DNA from 2 places in the Herbaspirillum sp. C7C8 genome. Region 1 is predicted to be linked to the other one. Evidence: predicted binding sites of a transcription regulator. Region 1 holds the regulator's gene; the other holds the start of a gene.

Region 1 (11,450 bases):
CTTCAAGGCCGCGGCCATCTGTTCGGGGGCGACCCCGGCCTTGGGCAGCAAGGGGGTGGCCGCATTGATGTGATCGGCCACGTCGCCCTGTTGGGATGCGTGCAACAGCGTGTCGATCAGGCGGCCGGCATGGCTGAGCGTGGTGGTGGTACTGGCGGGAGCGCCCGATTGCCCCTGGCGAGGGCCTTTGGCCTGGGCATCGGCAGCGATATCCTCGTTCTGCGCGATCTGTCCCGCACCGCTTTCGTCGCGGGTAACGAACTGCAGCGACTTCAGATCCTTCTGCATCGCGCGCCCGGCACTGCTCAAGGCCACGGAGGCGCTTTCCTCGTCAGGGTGGATGCTGCCTTCGTTGACCGAGAAAGTCGGGCGGGGATCCTTCGAGACCAGCGTCAGGGTCAGGGTATCGCCTACCTTGGCGCTGTTGGGCAGCACCATGCGCGCGGCCGTATTGGCGATGCGCACCAGGAAGGTGCCGTCGTTGAAATTGGAGAGGATGCGGCCCGACATCTGCTGGCCCACTGCAATCTGGGCCAGGCGACTGAAGGCTTCCTGCCGCGCATCGGCAACCGAAACGACGGCGGTCGCCGCTTCGACAGGATTGACGGGCTGGACGGCGCTGGCAATATCGGCCCGCGGCAACATGGTCAACTACCCATGCCGTAGGTATTGAGGAGCTTCTGTTCGGTCTGGTTGCTCTGGATCATTGCCGACAGTTTGCGCAATCCCGGTTCGGTGAGGTTGCGGATGTCGCGGTCGTCTTCGAGGATCTTCTTGATGATGTCGACCTTGCGATGGCGCAGCGGCTCGGGCAGGGCGACATGTTCCTCGCTGTCGCGCAGGCTGGCGATGTGCTTGCCGCACTGGGCTTCGAGTGCGGCCAGCAAGTCCCAGTCACCGGCACGGGCGGCCGACAGCATCTCGTTGGTCAGCTTCGAGATGGACTCGTAGAGCGCGATGACGTCGTCACCGTTCATGTCAGTCATGCCTTTGCAAAGCTGGAGAGAGGGACGTCTTGCACCATGGTCATCGGCGCAGCGGGCTGCGCTGCATTCGGACCGATCTGTTCCCACGCGGAACGGATATCCTCAAGCAGTCCGTGGATCTCGTCGAGGATGGCCGGGTTGTTGGTCGCGTTGGCCTCGAACAGGCGGCGGCTCATGTATTCATAGAGCGAATCGAGATTGAGCGCCAGTTCGCCGCCGACTTCCTTGTTCAGGCTGGCGCGCAGGCCGTTGTCGATGATCAGGATGGCCTTGGTGATGGATTCGCCCTTGTCCTTGATGTTGCCCTCGCCCATGGACTTCCTGCCCAGTGCGATGGCCACCAGTGCGCCGTCGAAGAGCATGGTGATGAGCTTGTGCGGACTGGCCGCAACCACCCCGGTTTCCACGCCGATATTTGCGTAGGCGTTGGCCCCGCGTTTCATGGTTCCGAACATGACGTTCTCCTATGTTCGCGGTGTCACTTCAACTGCTCTTGGCCAGGCTGGCCAATTGCTGGGTCAGGTAGCTCTGGGTGGACTGCATGCTGGCCAGCGTGACGTTGAGGCGGTTGAACTGATTGGTATAGTCGTCTTTCAGATTCGACAGACGGGTCTGCACCGCGGTCTGGCGATCCTGGTTGATCTTCAGACTGGCTTGCAGTCCGTTGGTCTTGGAGGCAATGATGCCGGTATCGCTGAGCAGATTGGTCATCAACGTCTGCAATTTGGTGACGATACCATTTTTGGACGATGTGGTGTTGGTCGGATCCGGATCAGTGGCAGTGAACAGATTGGCAATGCCCGCGAAGTTGTTGGTGGTCGCCGTCGACAGCTTGGTGGCATCCAGTGCCAGGGTGCCGTCCTTCTGGAAGGCGATGCCGATGTCGGAGAGGGTGCTGATGCCGTTGCCGCCATCCACACTGGAGAACAGGGTGTTGCGCAGCTGGCTCATGATGGTCTGCACCGACGACTCGCTGGCCAGCGGTGCCGACGTATTGGCCTCGCCCAGGGTGGTCGAGGGTGTCTGCGAGGTCATGCTGGCCACGGCCTTGGCCAGGGTGTTGTAGGCCGATACGAAACTGTTGGCCGCCGTGGTGATGCCGGAGGTGTCGTTGCTGATGTTGAGCGTGAAGCTGTCGGACGAGGTGGTGACCTTGGACAGGTTCAGTGTCACGCCCGAAATGACGTTTTCGACCTTGTTGCTGGTGCTGGTCACGGTCACGCCGTCGATGGACAGCTTGGCATCCTGTGCCTTGAGCAATTGGCCCATGCCGCTCATGGTCAGCCCGGAATAATCACCGGTCCCGGTCAGTGAAACAGCCGCCGTCGCGCTGCTGCCGGTGGGTGTGAGCACCAGGTGGTCGTTGCTGCCATCGTTGCTGATGGAGGCGGTCACGCCTGCGCTGGCACTGTTGATGGCGCTCATGACCTGGTTCAGGTCGATGTTGCCGCTGCCGTTGGCAGTGGGGTTGATGGCCACGGTGGTGTCGCCCACCTTCAGGTTCAGCGTGCCGGAACTGTAGGTCTGGCTGGTGCTGACGTTGGGTGAGATCACCGTGCCGCTGGGGTCCGAGCTGAACACCGAATAATTGCCGGTGCCGGTGATCTTGATGGTGTTGGCCGCACCGCTGTCCTTGGCCGTGATGACCAGGTGGTCGTTGGTACCGTCGCTGACAATGGTGGCGTTCACGCCGGCATCGCTGCTGTTGATGGCATCACGCACGCCGGTCAGGCTATTGGTGGCAGGCTGGATGATGGTAGTCGAGCCGGTGCCGGTCTTGATGGCCAGGATGCCACTGTCGAAGGTGGTGCCGGGGGCGATGCTGGCCGAACTCAGCTTTTGAGTTTGCGCCAGCTGCGACACGCTGACCGAATAAGTGCCCGAGGCCGCCTTGGTGGCGTCACGCGGCGCCTGGGTCTGGGTCATGGTGCTCGGTGTCGAGCTGGACGGGTCGTAAGCGAAGGCGGACAGGCTGTTGTTGGCGCTCACCTTGATGGTGTTGGCCGTGCCGCCGGTGTTGGACTCCAGCACCAGGTGATCGCCGCTGCCATCGGTGACGACGGAGGCGGTCACGCCAGCCTTGGCGGCATTGATCGCGTCGCGTACGCCGGCCAGGGTAGCGTTGGCCTTGAGGGTGATGAAGGTCGGTGAACCCGTGCCGATCTTGATCGCAATCGAATCCCCGGCATTGTAGGTGGTGCCGCTGCTTACGCCGGCCGACTGGATCTTCTGCGCCAGGATCTTGGTGGAGTCGTCGCCGTTGATATCGGCGGTGAACGGATCGGTGGTCAGAGTGGACCCGGTACCGGCGTTGTTGACTGTGCTTTTCTGCGAACTGAAGCTGGCCGACGTGAGTGACTTGATCGCCGACTGGTAGCTCGACAATGCACTCTTGAGGCTTCCATACGCGGAGATGAGCGTGTTGTAGCTGCTCGCCTGGGTGGTCAGCGGGGTCAGTTGCGATTGACTCTCGGCCGAAACCAGCTGGCTTACGAGAGTGGCTACATCAAGCGGGCCTGCCGATGTGGAAATGGTGCCGGTGGAAGTCGCCACGGTTCAACTCCTGATACTTTGCGTGAAGCACAGCGCTGTGCAGTTTCCAGCGCGGTCAAGAGGAGACGGGCTCTCGAGTACGGCGTCGGGGAAAGAGGGACGCTGTGCGGGATGACTATCTGAATCCGTTATGAACTAGAGTAGTCGAATCCGACATGCGCAATGAGCGAGCATTGGCGCATGCGGTTATTCGAGCCACTGCAGTTCGTACCAGACTCGAGCTGACACTCAAGCCTTGTCCTTGATCAACAGGCCTTGCATCTTGTCGATGGACTTTGCGATGGCAATCGCTTCTTCGCTGGGAATCTGGCGAATCACGGTGTCAGTCGCAGTATCAACGACCTTGATGATGGTCTTGCCGGTATCCTGGTCCTTGGAGAAATTCAAGGCGGCGGCATTGGCGGCGGCAAAATCGTTGAGTTTGCCGACGGCATCATTGACTTCGCTTTCGGTTGCGCGGCGGGCTTCCGGAGTGGCCGCCGGTGCGACCGTCGATACCACGGGATTGGGCTTGTCGGCAGCCTTCGGTGCTGCATATGCAGTACCGGAGTCGCCAGCAGCAGTGATGTTAAGTGGGGCAATCGACATGGTACTACTCCCTTCCTTAAAGGAACGTGCGGAGAATAAGGTCTATCCCCCGCACGTCATCCTACCTAGCTATCAGGCTTATTTCAACAGCGACAGCACTTGCTGGGGTGCCGAGTTCGCCTGCGACAGCATGGCGGTACCAGCTTGTTGCAGGATCTGCGCACGGGTCAGGTTCGCGGTTTCCTGCGCGTAGTCGGTATCCATGATACGGCTGCGCGACGAGGTGATGTTCTCGCTCGACACTTGCAGGTTGCTGATGACGGCGCTGAAGCGGTTCTGCACTGCACCGAACTCTGCGCGCTTGGAGGAGATCAGGCTGATGGCCTTGTCCAGGTTCTTGATCGCCTTCTGGGCATCGCTCTGTGCCGACGGAGCAGCCACTGCCTTGTCCAGGGACAGCTTGGCGCTGTCCACGGCCTTCTGCAGGGTCACAGCCGAAGCAGCCAGGGCGCTGGCCGACAGCGAGGAGCCGGTGGCGAACAGGTTGTCCAGGGCAGCCTTGGCCGAGGTGTAGGTGGTTTGAGCAGCGCTCACGCCGGAGGTGTCGCCCAGACCGATCAGACCCTTGGCGCTGGTGCCGATGACGTCGGCCATGGTGCCGTTGTTGGACAGGTCATCCAGAGTGATGGTGATCTGGTCGTTGAGCTTGTTGTCCGACACGTTGGCGCCGACCTGGAAGGACAGGGTCAGCGAAGCCTTGACGTTGGCCGACGAAGAGCCCACGCCAGCCGAAGCACCTTGACCGACACCGGTGAACAGGTTCTGGCCGTTGAAGCTGGTGCCGTTCAGAACGCGGAACACTTCCTGCGACAGCTGGGTATATTCGTCGTTGAGGGTCTTGCGGTCTTGTGCGCTGTTGGTGCCGTTGGCAGCCTGCACAGCCAACTCACGCATACGTTGCAGGTTGTCGCCGACGGTCGACAGAGCGCCTTCAGCGGTCTGCGCCATCGAGATGCCGTCGTTGGCGTTACGCTGTGCAACTGCCAGGCCCTTGATCTGGGCGTTCATGCGGTCGGCAATGGCCAGACCGGCGGCGTCGTCCTTGGCGCTGTTGACGCGCAGGCCCGACGACAGACGTTGGATCGAGGTGTTCAGCGACGCTTGCGACGAATTCAGATTGCGCTGGGTGTTGAGCGACGCAATGTTGGTATTAATGACTGCTGCCATGTTAATTCTCCTAAGATTTGAGACCGATGATCCGAGTTTCAGTGCTTAACTTTGGTCTTCTACCCATGAGCCCCAGGCGTTTCAACCGCTGTTGATTGCTTTATCGGGCAGTCTTGGAAAAAGTTTAGGGTTTGCTGCAAAAAAATCTTTTTCAAGGCTTTCCGACCTAAAACTACGTGCTTTGAAACTCCAAGCACATGTTTTTCGACGGCACTTCAGAAAACTTTAGCGATTTTTTGTTGAAACTGAGAAATTTTGTCCGCCGCTGACAAAAAGCCCCGCTGGTGCTGCGCACAAAGCGGGGCGGTCTCTGGAGAAGGGCGTCTTATCCCTGCATTTTTTTCTGTTGCAAGATGACCAATTCGTCGGCAAGCCGGGTCAGGACCGAGTCCCAGTCACTGATGGCGGGCTGGCGGAACAGGCGCATGCTCGGATACCAAGGGGAGTCGTCGCGATTCTGGAGCCAGCGCCAATCCGGTACATGTGGCACCAGGGCCCAGGTCGGATGGCCCAGGGCACCGGCCAGGTGAACCACGGAGGTGTCGACGCTGATCATCAGGTCCATATTGTGGATGGCTGCGGCGGTATCGGCGAAGTCCGTGCACAGATCGCCCAGGTTGTGAACCTTCTGGTCTGGCGGCAGGGTGCGCAGCCCTTCAGTGGGCTTGCCTTTCTGTAAAGAGTAGAACTCGATGTTCGGCAGGCTGAACAATCTGGCAAATTTGTTCAGGCTGATGGAGCGATGGCGGTCGTTGCCGTGTTCCGGATTGCCGGCCCAGACTACGCCCACACGCAGCTTGCCGGGTGCCGCGCCGCCCATGGCGGCGATGCGCTCGCGCCAGACCTCGACCAGGGCCGGATCGGCTGCCAGATAGCTCGGGAATGCCGGGATGTCTTCCACCGTATCGGTTCCCAGTGCGTAGGGCAGGCTCATGAGCACATAGGCGCAGTCGCAGGGTGGCAGCGGATCGCTTTCGCGGATGAGCGTGATTTCCGGTGTGAAGGACTGGAACAGCCGGTACAGAGGATTCTTGACGTGCAGCGCCACCCGCGCGCCCTGTGCGACCAGCAGCCGGACATAACGGAGGAACTGGATGCTGTCGCCGAAGCCTTGCTCGTGCATCAGGAGGATGTACTTCCCGGCCAGCGAGGACTTTCCATCCCATTTCGGGATGATGCCGAAGAGCTTGTGGATCAACTTGTAGACATGGGCGCGCTCGCGCGTGACCAGACGGCTTTCGTGGCAGGCCCAGCCTTCCTTGAGTTCGCCGTGCAGCAACAGGCTCAAGGCCAGGTTGTGTTGCGCCGTCGGATAGTTGGGGCGCAGCGTCAATGCCTTGCGGAAGTTGGCTACGGCCTCATGGGTGTCGCCGTGATCATGCAGGACCGCGCCCATGTTGTTGTAAGTCAGCGCCTGCCTGGGATCCAGTTCGAGGGCCTTGTTGAAGAGCTGCATGGCATCCTCGAAGCGGTCCTGGGTCGCAAAGAGGCTGGAAGCAAGGCGGATGTAGCTGTTGGGATCCCTGGGGGCAATCTCGATGATGCGTTGCAGGTGCTCGTGCGCTTCGCTGATTTTCTCCAGTTTCAGATAGGCATCGGCGATCTTGATCTGGGCATAGGTGTCTTGAGGGTCGAGCAGGATGGCCGTCTTGAGCGATTCCAGTGCTTCCTTGTACATCTCCATGCCGTAAAACGCCTCGCCCAAGGCGGTATGTCCGGGTGCGAAACTGATGTCCAGTTCCAGCGATTTGAGAATCGTGGCCACCGCCTCCTGGTAGCGTTTGGCCTCGACCAGGGCGCGACCGAGGTGGGACAGGGGGCCGGGGGCATCCGGCTCCCGTTTGACCGCGTCCTCGAAGTAGGCAATGGAGGCTTCCGGGTCATTCTTTTCGTGCAGCGCATTGGCCAGGCCGATGCGTGCTGCCCGGTTTTCCCGGTCCAGCGAGATGGCCTGCTCGTACAGCTTGATGGCCTCGTCCACCCGGTCCTGTGCCAGCACGGCGGCGGCCAGGTTGCTGAGGTATTCGGCATTGGCGGGATCGGCCGCAAAGGCCTTGCGCAAATAGTGCTCAGCCTCCGGGTGCAGGCCCTCCTGGGTGGCGATCAGGCCGCGCGCGTGATTGGCAAAGACCAGTTCAGGGTCGCGTTTGAGAACGGCCACGCAGATGGCCTTGGCTTGTTCGGTCTGGCGACTGTCCAGCAGATCGAGACTCTTGCGGACATCCAGCAGATCCTGCAGGTTGGCCTTGGCGGCGGCCGGGGCCGGAACGGGTTTGCCGTGCTTGTTGCTGCTCTTGCGCGTCGACATCGAAAGGGGTCCTCTTGGTTGGGCGCATCGCTGGCGCCGGACATAGCTATCCAGCAGACATGATATGCGCAACCCGTCACTTGCGAAGAGCTGAATAGAAAGCAAAAAACCTCCGTTTTAGGCGGAGGTTGATGCAGCAAGAGACGGCGCGCAGCCTGCTGGAGCGGCTTGCGGCCTGCTCGCCTGGTGCGGGGTGGTGGGCCGCCCCGGGCTCAGTTCCAGCTGCGCAGCAATCCGACGGCCAGTCCTTCGAGGGCGAACTGGTCTTCTTCCGGCTTGACGATGATGGGTTCGAATTCCGGATTCTCGGGGAAGAGGGTGATGACGCTGCCGGTCTTCTGATAGCGCTTGACCGTGACTTCATCGGCCAGGCGGGCCACCACGATCTGGCCGTTGCGCGCCTGATCGGCGCGGCGCACTGCCAGCAGATCGCCGTCGAGGATGCCGGCGTCGCGCATGGACATGCCGCGCACCTTGAGCAGGTAATCCGGCTTGGCCGGGAACATGGCCGGGTCGACCTGGTAGGTCTTTTCCACATGTTCCTGGGCGAGGATGGGCGAACCCGCCGCCACCCGTCCGATCAGTGGCAGGCTCAGCTGCATCAGCGCCGGATGGGGCAGGGCCATTTGTCGTGCTGCCACGGATCCTGGGAGTGCGCCGGACTCGCGCAGGCGGATGCCGCGCGAGGTGCCGGGAGAAATCTCGATGGCCCCCTTGCGGGCCAGGGCCTGCAGATGCTCTTCGGCCGCATTGGCGGAGCGAAAGCCCAATTCGGCGGCGATCTCTGCGCGCGTGGGAGGGAAGCCGGTGTTCTCGATGGCGTTCTTGATCAGGTTCAGGATCTGTTCCTGGCGCGCAGTCAGTTTGAGCATGGGGGTGGCCTTTCTCGGAGGGAAGGCTGTCTGGATGAACAGTCTGTATTTTTATACAGGTACAATCCTTGTGTCAACGGCAACATGCACTTTGCGAGGCGGAAAAGGCAATCTTTCTCCTGCATATATATAGGCAGACACATGAGATTTGATGCCGCCAAGTCGGAAAGTGTGGCGCGCTGACCGCTCGATCTCACCGCCGGGGCGGCGTTTGTGGGCTCCGACATTGCCCTGGTGGGCGAAAGCTAGTATGATCTCTGGTTTTCTTCTTCCCACACCCGTCTTGACGCCGGGGTGGGCGTCTTCAATAAGTCCATAAGGAGTCTACATGCGTCATTATGAAATCGTATTTATCGTCCACCCGGACCAAAGCGAGCAAGTGCCGGCGATGATCGAGCGTTACAAGGGCATCGTCACCACCCGCGGCGGCAAGGTCCACCGTGTCGAAGATTGGGGCCGTCGTCAACTGGCCTACCAGATCCAGAAGCTGGCCAAGGCTCACTACGTCTGCCTGAACATCGAAGTCGACAGCGAAACGCTGGCTGAAATCGAAACCGGCTTCAAGTTCAACGACGCCGTCCTGCGCCACCTGACCGTCAAGATGAAGAAGGCCGAAACCGGTCCTTCCCCCATCCTGAAGGCAGTGCAGAAGGAAGACGCGGCCAAGAGCCGTACCGAAGCACCGGCAGCTTAAGCGCTGCGAACATCGCGGAGAGTGAACCAGTTTCAAGTCATCGCCAGCCTGGCAGAACGTGATGTTTTACGTTACACGCCGGCCGGTATCCCGATTGTCACTGCCAGGTTGCAGCATCAGTCGGAACAGATGGAAGCTGGCATGCAGCGTCAGGTCGAATTCGAGATCGCAGCGCTGGCAGCAGGAGAAATCTCCGGTGCGCTCAACAGGGCAGCGCTGGGGGAGGTCTTCCGGTTCACCGGCTTTCTGGCCCGCAGGAATCGCAACAGCAAGAGTGTCGTGTTTCATATCGTTGATTTTGGCCCGGTCGCGTCGGATTGAAGACGCAAGGTAGCCAAACAGACCTTACCCAATTTTTAGATACAGGAGCCAACCATGGCATTCGGTAAAAAGTTCGATAAAAGCAAGCTGAAAAACAAGCGTCAACAGCAAAACCCGCTGTTCAAGCGCAAGAAATTCTGCCGTTTCACCGCCGCTGGCGTTGAACAGGTCGATTACAAGGACGTGGACACCCTGAAGGACTTCGTCCAGGAAAACGGCAAGATCATGCCGGCACGCCTGACCGGTACCAAGGCCCACTACCAGCGTCAAGTTGACACCGCCATCAAGCGCGCGCGTTACCTGGCCCTGCTGCCGTACACCGATCTGCACAACGCCTAATCAGCGTCGAGAAATAGGAGAAAAACATGCAAGTCATTCTGTTGGAAAAAATCGTGAATCTCGGCGGTCTGGGTGATGTCGTGCGCGTCAAGGACGGTTTCGCACGCAACTTCCTGATCCCGCAACGCAAGGCCCGCCGCGCTACCGATGCAGCCATCGCTGAATTCGAAGCCAAGCGCGCCGAGCTGGAAAAGGCCGCTGCCGAGAAGCTGGCCGCCGCTCAAGCCCAAGGCGAAAAGCTGGCTGGCGCCACCGTGGAAGTCGCTCAGAAGGCCGGTGTTGACGGTCGTCTGTTCGGTTCCGTGACCAACTTCGACATCGCTGAAGCGCTGGGCAAGAAGGGCTTCGCCGTCGAAAAGTCGCAAGTGCGTCTGCCCAACGGCCCGCTGAAGATCGTTGGCGAACACCCGGTGTCGGTGGCTCTGCACACCGACGTGGTGGTCGACGTCACCATCGCAGTCAAGGGCGAGCAAGCGTAATACGCCTGTTTGCTGCAATTCGTTTTGCAATGGAAAAGCCGGGTTCGCCTGGCTTTTTTATTGTCTTTGCCTCCGGCGTCCCGCTGGCGGTCGTCGCGATCCGCCGGGATGTCGGGGGCTTCATATGGCATTCGTTCATATGAAGCGGCAGGTCGTGCAAAAACGTTCGGCCTGACCTACGGCTTCACATCAGCAGGTTATAATGCGCGCCATGAAAGAATCGTCCCGCGGCAATCCAGAATTTTTCCGTGGCCAGAAGGAGTCCTCCGATCCCCAGATCGATGCGCTCCGCGTGCCGCCACACTCCATCGAGGCCGAGCAGTCGGTGCTGGGCGGCCTGCTGCTGGACAACGCAGCCTGGGACCGCATTGCCGATTTCGTCAGCGCTGACGACTTCTATCGCTACGACCATCGCATCATCTTCGAGCACATCGTCAAGCTCATCAACAGCACCAAGCCGGCTGACGTCATCACCGTCTATGAAGCCATGTCCACCAGCGGCAAGGCCGAAGAGGTGGGTGGCCTGGTGTATCTGAATGCGCTGGCGCAAAACACCCCTTCTGCTGCCAACATCCGCCGCTATGCCGAGATCGTCCGTGATCGCGGTATCCTGCGCAAGCTCATCACGGTGGCCGACGAAATTTCCGGTAACGCCTTCAATCCGCAGGGCAAGGATGTGAAGTCCATGCTGGACGAGGCCGAATCCAAGATCTTCGCCATCGCCGAAGAAGGTTCGCGTGGCTCCCAGGGTTTCATGGAAATCCAGCCGCTGTTGACGCAGGTGGTCGAGCGCATCGACGAACTCTACAACCGCGACAGCTCCAGCGACATCACCGGCGTACCCACCGGCTTCATGGACCTGGACAAGATGACTTCCGGCCTGCAGCCGGGTGACCTGATCATCGTCGCGGGTCGTCCTTCCATGGGTAAAACCGCTTTCTCGATCAATATCGGCGAACATGTGGCCATCGAGTCGGGTCTGCCGGTGGCCGTATTTTCCATGGAAATGGGCGGGGCCCAGCTGGCCATGCGTATGCTGGGTTCGGTTGGTCGGCTGGATCAGCACCGCCTGCGTACCGGCCGCCTGCTCGACGAGGACTGGCCGCGCCTGACGCACGCCATCCAGAAGATGAACGATGCTCA
Region 2 (11,450 bases), on a different contig from region 1:
CTGGCGCGCCGCTTCCAGGAAGGGCAGCGACTCGATGTCACCGACAGTGCCGCCGATTTCCACCAGCGCGACCTCGAAACCTTCGGCGCCGCGATGGATGAATTCCTGGATCTCGTTGGTGATGTGCGGGATGACCTGGACGGTCTTGCCCAGGTATTCGCCACGGCGTTCCTTGCGGATCACCGATTCATATACCTGACCGGTGGTGAAATTGTTCACCTTCTTCATCTTGGCCGAGATGAAGCGCTCGTAGTGGCCCAGGTCGAGGTCGGTTTCGGCGCCGTCATCGGTGACGAACACTTCACCGTGCTGCAAGGGGCTCATGGTGCCGGGGTCGACGTTGATGTAGGGATCGAGCTTCAGGAGGGTGACTTTGAGGCCGCGCGATTCGAGGATCGCAGCCAGGGACGCGGCGGCAATCCCTTTACCCAGGGAAGACACGACGCCGCCAGTGACAAATACAAACTTGGTCATTACAGATGAGTGCCGAACGGCACATGCGGGAAATTCAAATTATACCCCAAATCCGGCTCGTTTTTTAAGCCTCCCTGCGATTAGTGTCTCTCCATCGACAATCTTGCAGCAGGAAAACATGCGCGACCCCGCGCACTGGATTCTTGACCATCGTCCCGGCAAATTGGTTCATCTACACGTCACTGGCCGTGAAGCTGCCTGCCCTGCAACAGTTGTCCGATCATGCCGTGCGTGGCTTGGGCCGCCGCCACCGGGGATTCCATCGGAAACAGGTGGCCGCCGGCAATCTGGAGGAAGTTCGGTCCGACCAGCCGACGCGTGGCCTCCAGGCCGGCCAGACGGCACTCGACCGAATCGACGCCGCCCACGAAGCCTACCGGCACCGGATAGGTCTGGCGCGCCAGGCGCCCGAGGTGATGAGGAATGGTGCGATAGACCGCGGTTTCGGTCTCGCGCGAGAAGCGCAGGCGCACGCCGCCATCGGGCTGCGCCACCAGGCCATGTTGCAGATAGTCGCGCAGCACCTGCTGCGGCCAGGCCGCAAACAGGGACTTGGCGGCGTAGTGCCGGTAGGCTGCCTCCATGTCCGGCCAGTTGTCACGGCGGCGCGCCGAGGCCACCGAGGGCGAATGACGGCTTTCATACTTCAGCAACTTGGCCAGGCGCAGCAGCTGCGCGCGCCAGCCGGCCACGATCGGCGAATCCAGCAGTACCACGCAGCGCACCAGCGCCGGGCGCTTGCGCGCAGCCATCAGCGCCAGGATGCCGCCCATGGAATGCCCTACCAGGATCACCGGTTCGGCATAGCTGCGCTCCAGTTCCTCACGCAGTTCGCGCGCCAGAGTGCGCCAGCCGTCGTCGACCGGAAAGCGTGGATCATGGGCGTGGATAGGCAAGGCGCGCACATCGTAGTGGGCACGCAATTGTTCGAAGAACATGCCGTAAGTCCCCGCCGGATAACTGTTGGCGTGGGCGAAATGAAGAATGGGAAGGCTCATGGACAGGTGCAGGCTAGGCAATGGCCGCAGCATAGCAAAACGGCCGACGCCGCGAGCGTGCTATTTTCCCGCATCGCGAAATGGAACGACAGGCAGGCGTCGAGCGCCTTGCCTGCTTACTGGCCGTACCAATACCGCGCATGTTGCTTGCGGTACTGATCCACTTGCAGCTGATCCCCCAGCGTCATGGTCAGCGCGCCAGTTTCATCGGTGCGCAGGCGGCGGATGCCAAGACGACCATATCGTTCATAGACTTCCGGCTTGGGGTGATTGAAACGGTTGCGATAGCCGACCTGGAATACCGCCAGTTCCGGCCGCACCGCCCGCAGGAAGGGCTCGGTGGACGAGGTCCCGCTGCCGTGATGCGGTGCCAGCAGTACCGTCGAGGGCAAGCGGTCGGCCAGCGGACCGTTGACCAGTTCGTCTTCCTGCACGGCCTCGATATCTCCGGCCAGCAGCACCGACTGCCGCCCGATCTGCACCTTCAGCACGCAACTGCGGGCATTCGGACGCCATTTGTCGCTGTCATAGCTGGCCGCCTGCGGATGCAGGATGGTAAAGCCGATGCCATCCCAGTTCCACGATTGCCCGGCCTGGCAGCGTGTATGCGCGGGTGCGGCGCGCAGGATGGGGCTCTGTGGTGCCAGCGATGAATAGACGCTGTCCACCGGCAGATGCTTGAAGAGCGACACTGCCCCGCCGGAATGATCGTTGTCATTGTGGGAAATCACCACACGATCCAGATGATCGATACCGCGCGCACGCAGGTAAGGCAGGATCACGCGGGTAGCCCCGTCGGATTCGGCGGTGTAATACGGCCCGGTATCGTAGAGCAGGCGATGTCCCGGCGTTTCCACCAGCACGGCCATGCCCTGCCCGACGTCAAAGGCGGTCACGCGCATGCTGCCTTCGGCCGGGGCCACGGGCGCATTGAGCAGCAACGGCAACCAGCCGAACAGGCCCAGCCAGCGCACCGGCCAGCCGCGCGGCGCCAGCACCAGCAAGGTTCCCCCCAGGGCCAGCGCGAACATCCAGACGCCCGGCAGCGGCGTTTGCCACACCGCCCAGGGCATGGCATCAAGTACTCGCAGAAAATCGGCCAGCCACGCCAGCAGCTGGTGTGGGACCTGCAACACGAAGTGGGCGAGCAGTTCCGGCAGGATGCTGCCCAGCAGCGCCAGCGGCGTGATCACCAGCGAGACCAGAGGAATGGCCAGCGCATTGGCGATCGGACTGACCAGGGAATATTGCCCGAACAGCAGCACCGTCAAGGGCACCAGCCCCAGCGTGACGACATATTGGGCGTATCCCGCTTGCTTGATCCGCTGCAGCAGCGCCGACCACCAGTGCCTGCGCGAGGCCGCGGCAGCCATGGCCTGCGGCGGCTGCATGCGACCCACCGAGCCATAGAGCAGCAAGGCCACCGCCCCGAAAGACAGCCAGAACCCAGGCCACAGTACCGCCCAGGGATCGAGCAGCAAGACCAACCCCAGAGCCAGGCACTGCACTACCGAGACACGCACGATGCGGCCGCGCCAGAAGGCGACCCCGACCACGACCAGCATGTAGAAGGTGCGCTGGGCCGGCACTCCGAATCCGGCCAGCAGAACATAGAGGAAAGCCACCAGCATGCCCACGATCACCGCCACCTTCTGGGCCGGCAGGCGCAGCGGCAGTTGCGCCCCGGTGAAGAAGGAACGCCGCCACAGCCAGCTCGCCAGCCCGCCGCACAAGGCCGCCAGCATGGTGATGTGCAGACCGGAGATGGCCATCAGGTGGCCAATGCCGGTGCGATTGAAGACGGTCCAGTCGGCCTGGTTGATGCCACGCTGGTCGCCCATGACCAGCGCCGCGATCACCCCGGCATAGGGCGCATCGGGCAACGCCGCATGGATGCGATCGCGCAGCCAGCCGCGCGCGCTGTCGATGACGTGGGAAGGTGTCCAGACGAATTCATCGACGCGCCGGTTCAGCGCCGTGAGCGGCGCGCCCGCCGCCGCCGGACGACCAACGACATAGCCGGTGGCACGTACATCGTCCTGCAGCAGCCACAATTCGTAGTCGAATCCGTCGGGATTGGCATTGCCGTGCGGACGCTTGAGGCGCACCTGCAACCGCCAGCGTTCGCCGGGGCGCAGGTCGGGTACGGCCAGCCGGGGCGGGGCGAGCTGCTCGCCATCTTCGGACGGCAGCTGGTAACGCTGGGTGCCATACCAGGACAGCGCCAGCCGGGGCGGCACCGGCGGCTTCACGCCCCCCTGCAGCACCACCTGCTCCACGTCGAAACGGAAACGCACCCCCTGCTCGTTGTGGACGGGCAGATCGGCGACGGTACCGATGACGGTGATGTCCTTTCCTTCCCAGGCTGTCGGCAAAGCCTGGTCGAGGTAATAGAGCGCAAACGAGGCGGCCCACAGAAAACCCAGCCAGGCGCCGCAGGTCAGCAACAACGGCACCCGCAGGAAAGGCTGCCAGAACTTCCAGGCAGTCAAGGCCAGCAAGGCGGCCAGCACCAGGCCCACGGCATACCACTCGGTCCCGGGCAACTGGCCCTGCACCTGCAGCAAGCCCACGCCGACGGCAAATCCGATGATCAGCGCGCGCATCAGAGGTGCAGTCCCGCATGGGCCAGGCGCGGCAGCGCGGCCCGTGCATTGGCCGTGGTGGCGGCGGCGATCTCGTGCAAGGGCAATTGGCGCAGCCCGGCCAGTACTTCGGCGATGCGCGGGATCTGGTCCGGCGTGTTGATGTCGGGATGGCGCCAGGCCGGGGAAATATCCGGCGCGTCGGTCTCCAGCACGATGGACGACAAGGGCAGTTCCTTTGCCAGGCGGCGAATCTGCAGCGAACGCGGGAAGGTCATGGCACCGCCGAATCCCAGGTGCAGCCCCAGTTCAACAAAGGTCCGGGCCTGCTGGTCGCTGCCATTGAAGGCATGGGCGATGCCGCCCGGCACGCGGATACGGCGCAGGTATTTGAGAATGATGTCCTGGGAGCGCCGCACATGCAGCAGGACCGGCAGCGCGAACTCGCGCGCCAGCTTGAGCTGCTCGGCGAAGAAGAATTCCTGCTTGTCGCGCAGCGGCGCTTCCTTCAGGGCTGGTACGAAGAAATCCAGCCCGATTTCGCCAATCCCTACAAATAGCGGATCGTCCAGCGCGTCGGCAATGGCCGTGCGCAGCGTGTCCAGATCGCTTTCTTCGGACGTGGGCACGAAGAGGGGGTGGATGCCCAGCGCATAGACGGCGTTGCCGACCTCGCGCGCCAGTCGGGCGACCTCCCGGAAGTTCACCCGCGCGATGGCCGGGATGACGATGACGCGCACGCCAACCTGCGCGGCCTCGGCAGCGATGGCAGCGGAACGGGCGCCGAATTCCCCGGCATCGAGATGGCAGTGCGTATCAACCCACATGTGCTGGATGGCTTGGCGAAAATCGGAAAGACCGGCCCGGCGGGCAACGGCTCCGGATGACGACACCCGCAACAGGGGCCGCGACCGCATGGCTCAGCCAGGCTGATCCGGCTCGCTTCCCCCGAAGCGTCTAGTTGTTTCAACAGCATAGCCGGTTGGCACCGGCTTCGGAGACGGCAGTTTACCGTCTAACGCGCTCTTGCAGGGATTAACAATCGTAAAGAATGACGGCAGCAGGCGCGCAGCACCATGAAAAAAGGACGCGATCGCTCGCGTCCCGCGTCCCTGGCTGTCGAGCCTGGCTGATCCTGTGTGCGATCAGGCCGGCTGCAAGGACTTGCCCAGCTTGCGCAGGAACTGCTCGCAGCGTTCCATCTGCGACAGCGTCACGAACTCGTTGGGCTTGTGGGCATTGCCGATGTCGCCGGGACCGCAGACGATGGTCGGAATGCCGATCTGCTGGAACAGCCCCGCCTCGGTACCATACGCCACCTTGCGGGTTTCACGGTCGCCCGTCAGTGCGCGTACCAGTTCGGTGATGGCCGCCTGCTCCACCGCTTCCAGCGCCGGGCTGCCGGCGAAGTTGTCGATCTCCACGCGGGCGTCCGGGAACTCGCTGCGCATCTTGGGCAGCAGCACCTCGGCGATGTACTTGTCGATCCGGGCCTGGATGTCGGCCACGCTCATGCCGGGCAGGTTGCGGAATTCGTAAGTAAATTCACATAGCTCAGGGATGGTATTGACCGCGATACCGCCACGGATCTGATTGGTGGTCATCGTGCTGAAAGGCACATCGAAGAATTGGTCATAGGGGCCATTGGCCTTGTAGCCATCGGCGAAATCGCGGATGGCGCAGATCAGGCGCGCGGCATGCTCGATGGCATTGCAGCCCTGCGGGGTCAGCGAAGAGTGCGCGGACTTGCCGTGTACCTTGCAGGCGAACACGTTGATGCCCTTGTGCGCTACCACCACGTTCATGCTGGTGGGCTCACCGACCACGCAGCCATCGACCTTGATGCCGCGCTTGACGATCTCTTCCAGCATCACGGGAGCGCCGATGCAGCCGATTTCTTCATCATAGGAGAACGCCAGGTGAATAGGCTTCACACGCGGCATGGCCAGAAATTCCGGCACCAGCGCCAGCGAGGTGGCGATGAAGCCCTTCATGTCGCAGGTACCGCGACCGTACAAGCTGCCCTCCTTCTCGGTCAGCTTGAAGGGGTCGGTATCCCATTTCTGGCCATCCACGGGCACCACGTCGGTATGTCCGGAGAGCACGATCCCGCCCTCGGTGCTGCCGGCATCGGGACCGGCGGTAGCGGGCAAGGTGGCGAACAGGTTGGCCTTGGTCTGCTCCTTGTTGTGCGCCAGCCAGGAGGAGATGCCCTGCTTTTCCAGGCTGTCCCGCACGGTGGTGATCAGTTCCAGGTTGGAATTGCGGCTGGTGGTATCGAAGGCGACCAGGGTCTCTAGCCATTGGCGGGTGTTCATTGTCTTGCTCCAGTTTCCATCTGTATCTGTTCAGGTATTCGTGTCTTCAAAAGCATACCGCCGTCTCCAAAAGACGGCGGTATCAAGGGCATAGCTTACCCGGAAAGCCTCAAGACTGCTGACCGGCCGCCTTGAGCCCCTGGTCGGACAGTCGCAGCACGCGTGCGCAACGCCCGGCCAGCTCGATATCGTGGGTGACGATGACGAAGGCCGTACCCAGCGTACGCGAGAGTTCGATCATCAGCTCGAAGGTGCGATCGGCGGTGCTGCGGTCGAGGTTGCCGGTCGGTTCGTCGGCCAGCACGCAGGCCGGGCGCGTGACCAGCGCGCGCGCCAGCGCCACCCGCTGGCGCTCGCCGCCGGAAAGTTCACCCGGCCGGTGCGTCACGCGTTGCGCCAGGCCGACCTTGTCCAGCATCTCGCGGGCCTGTTCCTGCGCCTCGGCACGCTTGATGCGGCGGATCATCAGCGGCATGGCCACATTGTCCAGCGCAGAGAATTCCGGCAACAGGTGGTGGAACTGGTAGACGAAGCCCAGCGACTGGTTGCGCAGGGTTCCGCGCTCGCGCTCGCCCAGGCTGGCGAAATCCTTGCCCAGCAGGCTCACGGTACCGCTGCTGGGGGTATCGAGCCCGCCCAGCAAGTGCAACAGGGTCGACTTGCCGGAACCGGAGGCGCCGACGATGGCAACCTGCTCGCCATGGTAGACGTCGATATCGACATTGCCCAACACCTTCACGGAATATTTGCCCTGGGTGAAGGTCTTGCCCAGCCCGCGCGATGAGAGCACGGCCTGGCGGTTCTTGATCGGATCAATATTATTCATAGCGCAGCGCCTCCGCCGGTTTGACACGGGCCGCTGACCAGCTCGGATAGAGCGTGGCCAGGAATGCCAGCACAACGGCCAGGCCGCCGATGGTGGTGACATCCGACCAGATCAGCTCGGACGGCAATTCGGAAATCACATAGATGCTCTTGGGCAGGAACTGCACATGGAAGGCATGTTCGATGGCCGGCACCAGCACATCGATGTTCAGTGCCACCAGCACGCCCAGACCGACCCCGGCAGCCGTACCGATGAGGCCCACCAGTGCGCCCTGGATCACGAAGATCTTCATGATGGAACCGGGAGAGGCCCCCAGCGTGCGCAGGATGGCGATGTCGGCCTGCTTGTCGGTCACCGTCATCACCAGCGTGGACACCAGGTTGAAGGCCGCCACCGCGATGATGAGGGCGAGGATGATGAACATCATGCGCTTTTCGGTCTTCACGGCCGCGAACCAGTTGCTGTTCTGCTGCGACCAGTCGCGCAGGTAGAGGTCGCCGGTGAGAGTGTGGGCCAGTTGCTGAGTCACTTCCGGGGCCTGCAACATGTCGCGGATGCGCAGGCGCACGCCGGTAGGGGCATCCATGCGGAACAGGGTCTCGGCATCCTTGATGTCGATGAACGCCAGCGACGAGTCGAATTCATAATGGCCGGCCTCGAAGATGCCGGTTACGGTGAACTGCTTCAGGCGCGGCAGCACGCCCGCCGGGGTCACCTGCCCCTGCGGCACGATCAGCGTGACCTTGTCCCCCAGGCCCACGCGCATGCCGCGCGCCAGCTCGCCGCCGATGACGATGTTGAATTCGCCGGGCTTGAGCGAATCGAAACTGCCCTGCTTGATCTGCCCGGCCACGTCGGACACCTTGCGCTCTTCTTCGGGCAGCACGCCGCGCACCATGACGCCGCGCAGGTTGTCGTCACGCGTCATCATGCCCTGACCGGACACGTAGGGCGCCGCGCCCAGGACTTCCGGGTTCTGGAAGGTCTGCTTGGCGACAGCCTGCCAGTCGTGCATGGCACCGGAAGCGTCAAACACCTCGATATGGGGCAGCACCGACAACATGCGATCACGGACCTCCTTCTGGAAGCCGTTCATCACCGACAGCACGACGATCAGCGCGGCCACGCCCAGCCCGATGCCGGCCATGGAAATGAGGGAAATGAAGGAAATGAAACTGTTGCGACCGCTGCGCTTGCCGGCCCGCGTGTAGCGGATACCGACCAGCCATTCGAACGGCAGGTTTTTAATCAGACTCAAAATTGCTCCGGGAGAGGGCCTGCACAATGTGCCACCAGTCGCCTCGCGCCCCCGGCTAGGGGCGCAATGCTCCGGCCGCACGCCAACACGGGCGAAGACAAAGCGCGAAGTTTGCCACAGTTTGGACCGACGGCCCATCCCTGGCCCTCAGCCGCCTGCTCGCGCCTGACCCGTCGGTCGCCCGCCGTGATGTCTGTAGATTCACTTCCACGGCAGAGGTTCGCGCTCAGTGACTTCATATAAAAGCACTTCCTGATGTTGCATCATGAACTGGTTATATATACAGTATCTGCTTGCGCCCCCTCGCCCCTCCGGATTTCCCGCACCATGCCACCCGAACTCGCCCAGGACGTCCCCGACACCAGCAGCCCGCCCGGCGGCGAGCGCGATCCGTTTGCGCGCCTGAACGCGCAGCAGCGCGAGGCGGTCGAGCACGGCAGCAAGCTTCCGCCGGCACAGCAGCTGCCGCTGCTCATCGTGGCCGGCGCCGGTACCGGCAAGACCAATACCCTGGCGCACCGCGTCGCCAGGCTGATCCTCGATGGGGCCGACCCGCAGCGCATCCTGCTGCTGACCTTCTCGCGCCGGGCGGCCGCCGACATGGGCCGGCGCGTCGGCCAGGTGATCCGACAGGTCCTGGGGCTCGCGCCTGCCGACAGCCCGCCGCAACTGCCCTGGTCGGGCACCTTCCACGCCATCGGCGCGCGTCTGCTGCGCGAATACGCGACCGTCATCGGATTGGAAGAAGACTTCACCATCCAGGATCGCGGCGATTCGGAAGACCTGATCGGCCTGCTGCGCCATGAGATGGGGCTGTCCTCGACCGACAAGCGTTTTCCGCTGAAGGCGACCTGCCTGTCCATTTATTCACGTGCGGTCAATACCCGGCAAGACCTGGGCACGGTGCTGCAAACCCAATTCCCCTGGTGCCGGGAATGGGAAAGGCTGCTGGGCGAACTCTTTACCCGCTATGTGGAGGCAAAGGAAGCCCAGCATGTGCTGGATTACGACGACCTGCTGCTGTTCTGGGCCGACATGCTCTCGGACCCAGTGATCGCGCAGTCGGCAGGCGCGCGCTTCGACCACGTGCTGGTGGATGAATACCAGGACACCAACCGCCTGCAGGCCGAGATCCTGCAAAGGATGAAACCGGATGGCGCCGGTGTGACCGCCGTAGGCGACGATGCCCAGTCCATCTATTCCTTCCGGGGCGCCACGGTGCGCAACATCCTCGACTTTCCCGAGCTGTTCACGCAGTCGGCGCGGCTGTTGACGCTGGAACAGAACTATCGCTCCACGCAGCCCATCCTGCAGGCCTCCAATGCGGTCATCGCCGATGCGCCGGAGCGGCACCTCAAGCAGCTCTGGAGCGACAAGCCTTCCTCGCAGAAGCCGCAACTGGTGGTGATCCCGGATGAGGCCGAACAGGCGCGCTGGGTGGCCAACCGCATCCTGGCGCATCGGGAAGAAGGACTCACGCTGAAGTCGCAGGCGGTGCTCTTCCGTACCGCCACCCACAGCGCGGCGCTGGAACTGGAACTGGTCCGGCGCAACATCCCCTTCGTGAAGTTCGGCGGCCTCAAGTTCCTGGAAAGCACACACATCAAGGACCTGCTGTCCCTGCTGCGCCTGGCCCACAATCCCAGTGGACGGATGGCGGGCTTCCGGGCGCTGCAACTGATCCCCGGGGTCGGTCCCGCTACCGCCAGGAAGGTGCTGGACCTGATGGCCGGTGCCAGCGACCCGGCCGACGCGCTCCTGAACTTCAGCGCGCCCTCCGGCATCGCCTTGCAATGGCAGGCCTTTGCCGACACCTATGACCTGATGCGTCGCGCCAGCGCGACCTGGCCGACCGACCTCCAGGCCGCGCGCGACTGGTACCTGCCGCAGCTGGAACAACGCTACGAGGATGCCGACGCCCGCGCCGCCGACCTCGAGCAGTTGACCGCGCTGGCCAGGGGCTATGCCTCGCGCGAGAAATTCCTCACCGAACTGACCCTGGACCCGCCCGAGGCCAGCAGCGATTTCTCCGGCCCGCCCTATCGCGACGAAGATTACCTGACGCTCTCCACCATCCACTCCGCCAAGGGCCAGGAATGGCGCTCGGTCCATGTACTGAATGTGGTCGACGGCTGCATTCCGTCCGACCTGGCCACCGGCAGCGAGGCCGAGATCGCCGAGGAACGGCGTCTGCTGTACGTGGCCATGACACGCGCCAGGGAGTATCTGCACCTGGTGGTACCGCAGCGCTTCTACATCACCCAGCAGACGGCGCAGGGCGAGCGCCACATCAACGGCATCCGCAGCCGTTTCATCACGCCGCGCATGCTGCCTTTCTTCGAGGACAGCCTGTGGTTCTCGGCCGAGACCAATGGCGCGCGCACGCCCATGCCCGACAGCGTGCGCATGCTGGTGCGACAGCGCGCCAAAAACGCCTGGAACAAGCAATGACACTGTCTTGAAGTGAAGCTTTGTGCAGTCGACGGGGCCAAGCGGCGCGCCAGCCGCTAAAATAGCGCCCCATGAATCAACTCGACATCCTCATCCCCTTCGCCCTGCCCCCGGCCGAGCTGGCGCGCGACCTGCTGCGCCAGTGCCAGGCGCCGGCCCTGGCCATGCTGCTGGGCCGGGGCAAGGCCGTGGCGCGCCAGGCGCATGATCCGTTTTCACGCGCCCTGCCGCATGAACACTGGCTGGCCCGGCGCTTCGGCCTGCCGCCTGCCGCCCAGGATTGCAGCCCGGCTGCCGCCAGCGCGCTGATGCAGCGCTTGGGCCACGCGCCCAGCGCCGGCCACTGGTTCGTGCTGCATCCGGCCCACATCCACGTGGCCCGCGATCATCTGGTGTTGACCGACATCGGCCAGCTGCAACTGGAGGAGGACGAATCGCGCCGCCTGTTCGACGCCGCCCTGCCGCTCTTTACCGAGATCGGCCATGAGCTGGTCTATGGCGACGCCCGTACCTGGTTCATCCGGGCCGATGCCTGGGCCG

What was found. Region 1 encodes LexA, which represses DNA repair genes until DNA is damaged. Its sites were predicted from a motif close to ACTGTATNNNNATACAGT; they were not measured.
Region 2: HWE01_RS20015 (ATP-dependent helicase) is a predicted target of LexA. The motif match lies at 8,729-8,746, and genes of this name have one in related genera.

The regions. Positions count from the first base shown of each region.
Region 1 covers NZ_JABXGG010000005.1:94,316-105,765, forward strand. The annotation lists gene fliK (flagellar hook-length control protein FliK) at 1-645, opposite strand, end outside; gene HWE01_RS08355 (flagellar protein FliT) at 648-977, opposite strand; gene fliS (flagellar export chaperone FliS) at 983-1,441, opposite strand; gene fliD (flagellar filament capping protein FliD) at 1,470-3,539, opposite strand; gene HWE01_RS08370 (flagellar protein FlaG) at 3,768-4,127, opposite strand; gene HWE01_RS08375 (flagellin N-terminal helical domain-containing protein) at 4,206-5,294, opposite strand; gene HWE01_RS08380 (tetratricopeptide repeat protein) at 5,620-7,602, opposite strand; gene lexA (transcriptional repressor LexA) at 7,815-8,474, opposite strand; gene rpsF (30S ribosomal protein S6) at 8,803-9,168, shown strand; gene priB (primosomal replication protein N) at 9,190-9,489, shown strand; gene rpsR (30S ribosomal protein S18) at 9,544-9,828, shown strand; gene rplI (50S ribosomal protein L9) at 9,855-10,307, shown strand; gene HWE01_RS08410 (replicative DNA helicase) at 10,510-11,450, shown strand, end outside.
Region 2 covers NZ_JABXGG010000021.1:38,972-50,421, reverse strand. The annotation lists gene pyrG (CTP synthase) at 1-474, opposite strand, end outside; gene HWE01_RS20045 (alpha/beta fold hydrolase) at 654-1,472, opposite strand; gene HWE01_RS20040 (DNA internalization-related competence protein ComEC/Rec2) at 1,589-4,078, opposite strand; gene HWE01_RS20035 (TatD family hydrolase) at 4,078-4,884, opposite strand; gene argE (acetylornithine deacetylase) at 5,203-6,375, opposite strand; gene lolD (lipoprotein-releasing ABC transporter ATP-binding protein LolD) at 6,485-7,201, opposite strand; gene HWE01_RS20020 (lipoprotein-releasing ABC transporter permease subunit) at 7,194-8,459, opposite strand; gene HWE01_RS20015 (ATP-dependent helicase) at 8,787-10,910, shown strand; gene HWE01_RS20010 (hypothetical protein) at 10,982-11,450, shown strand, end outside.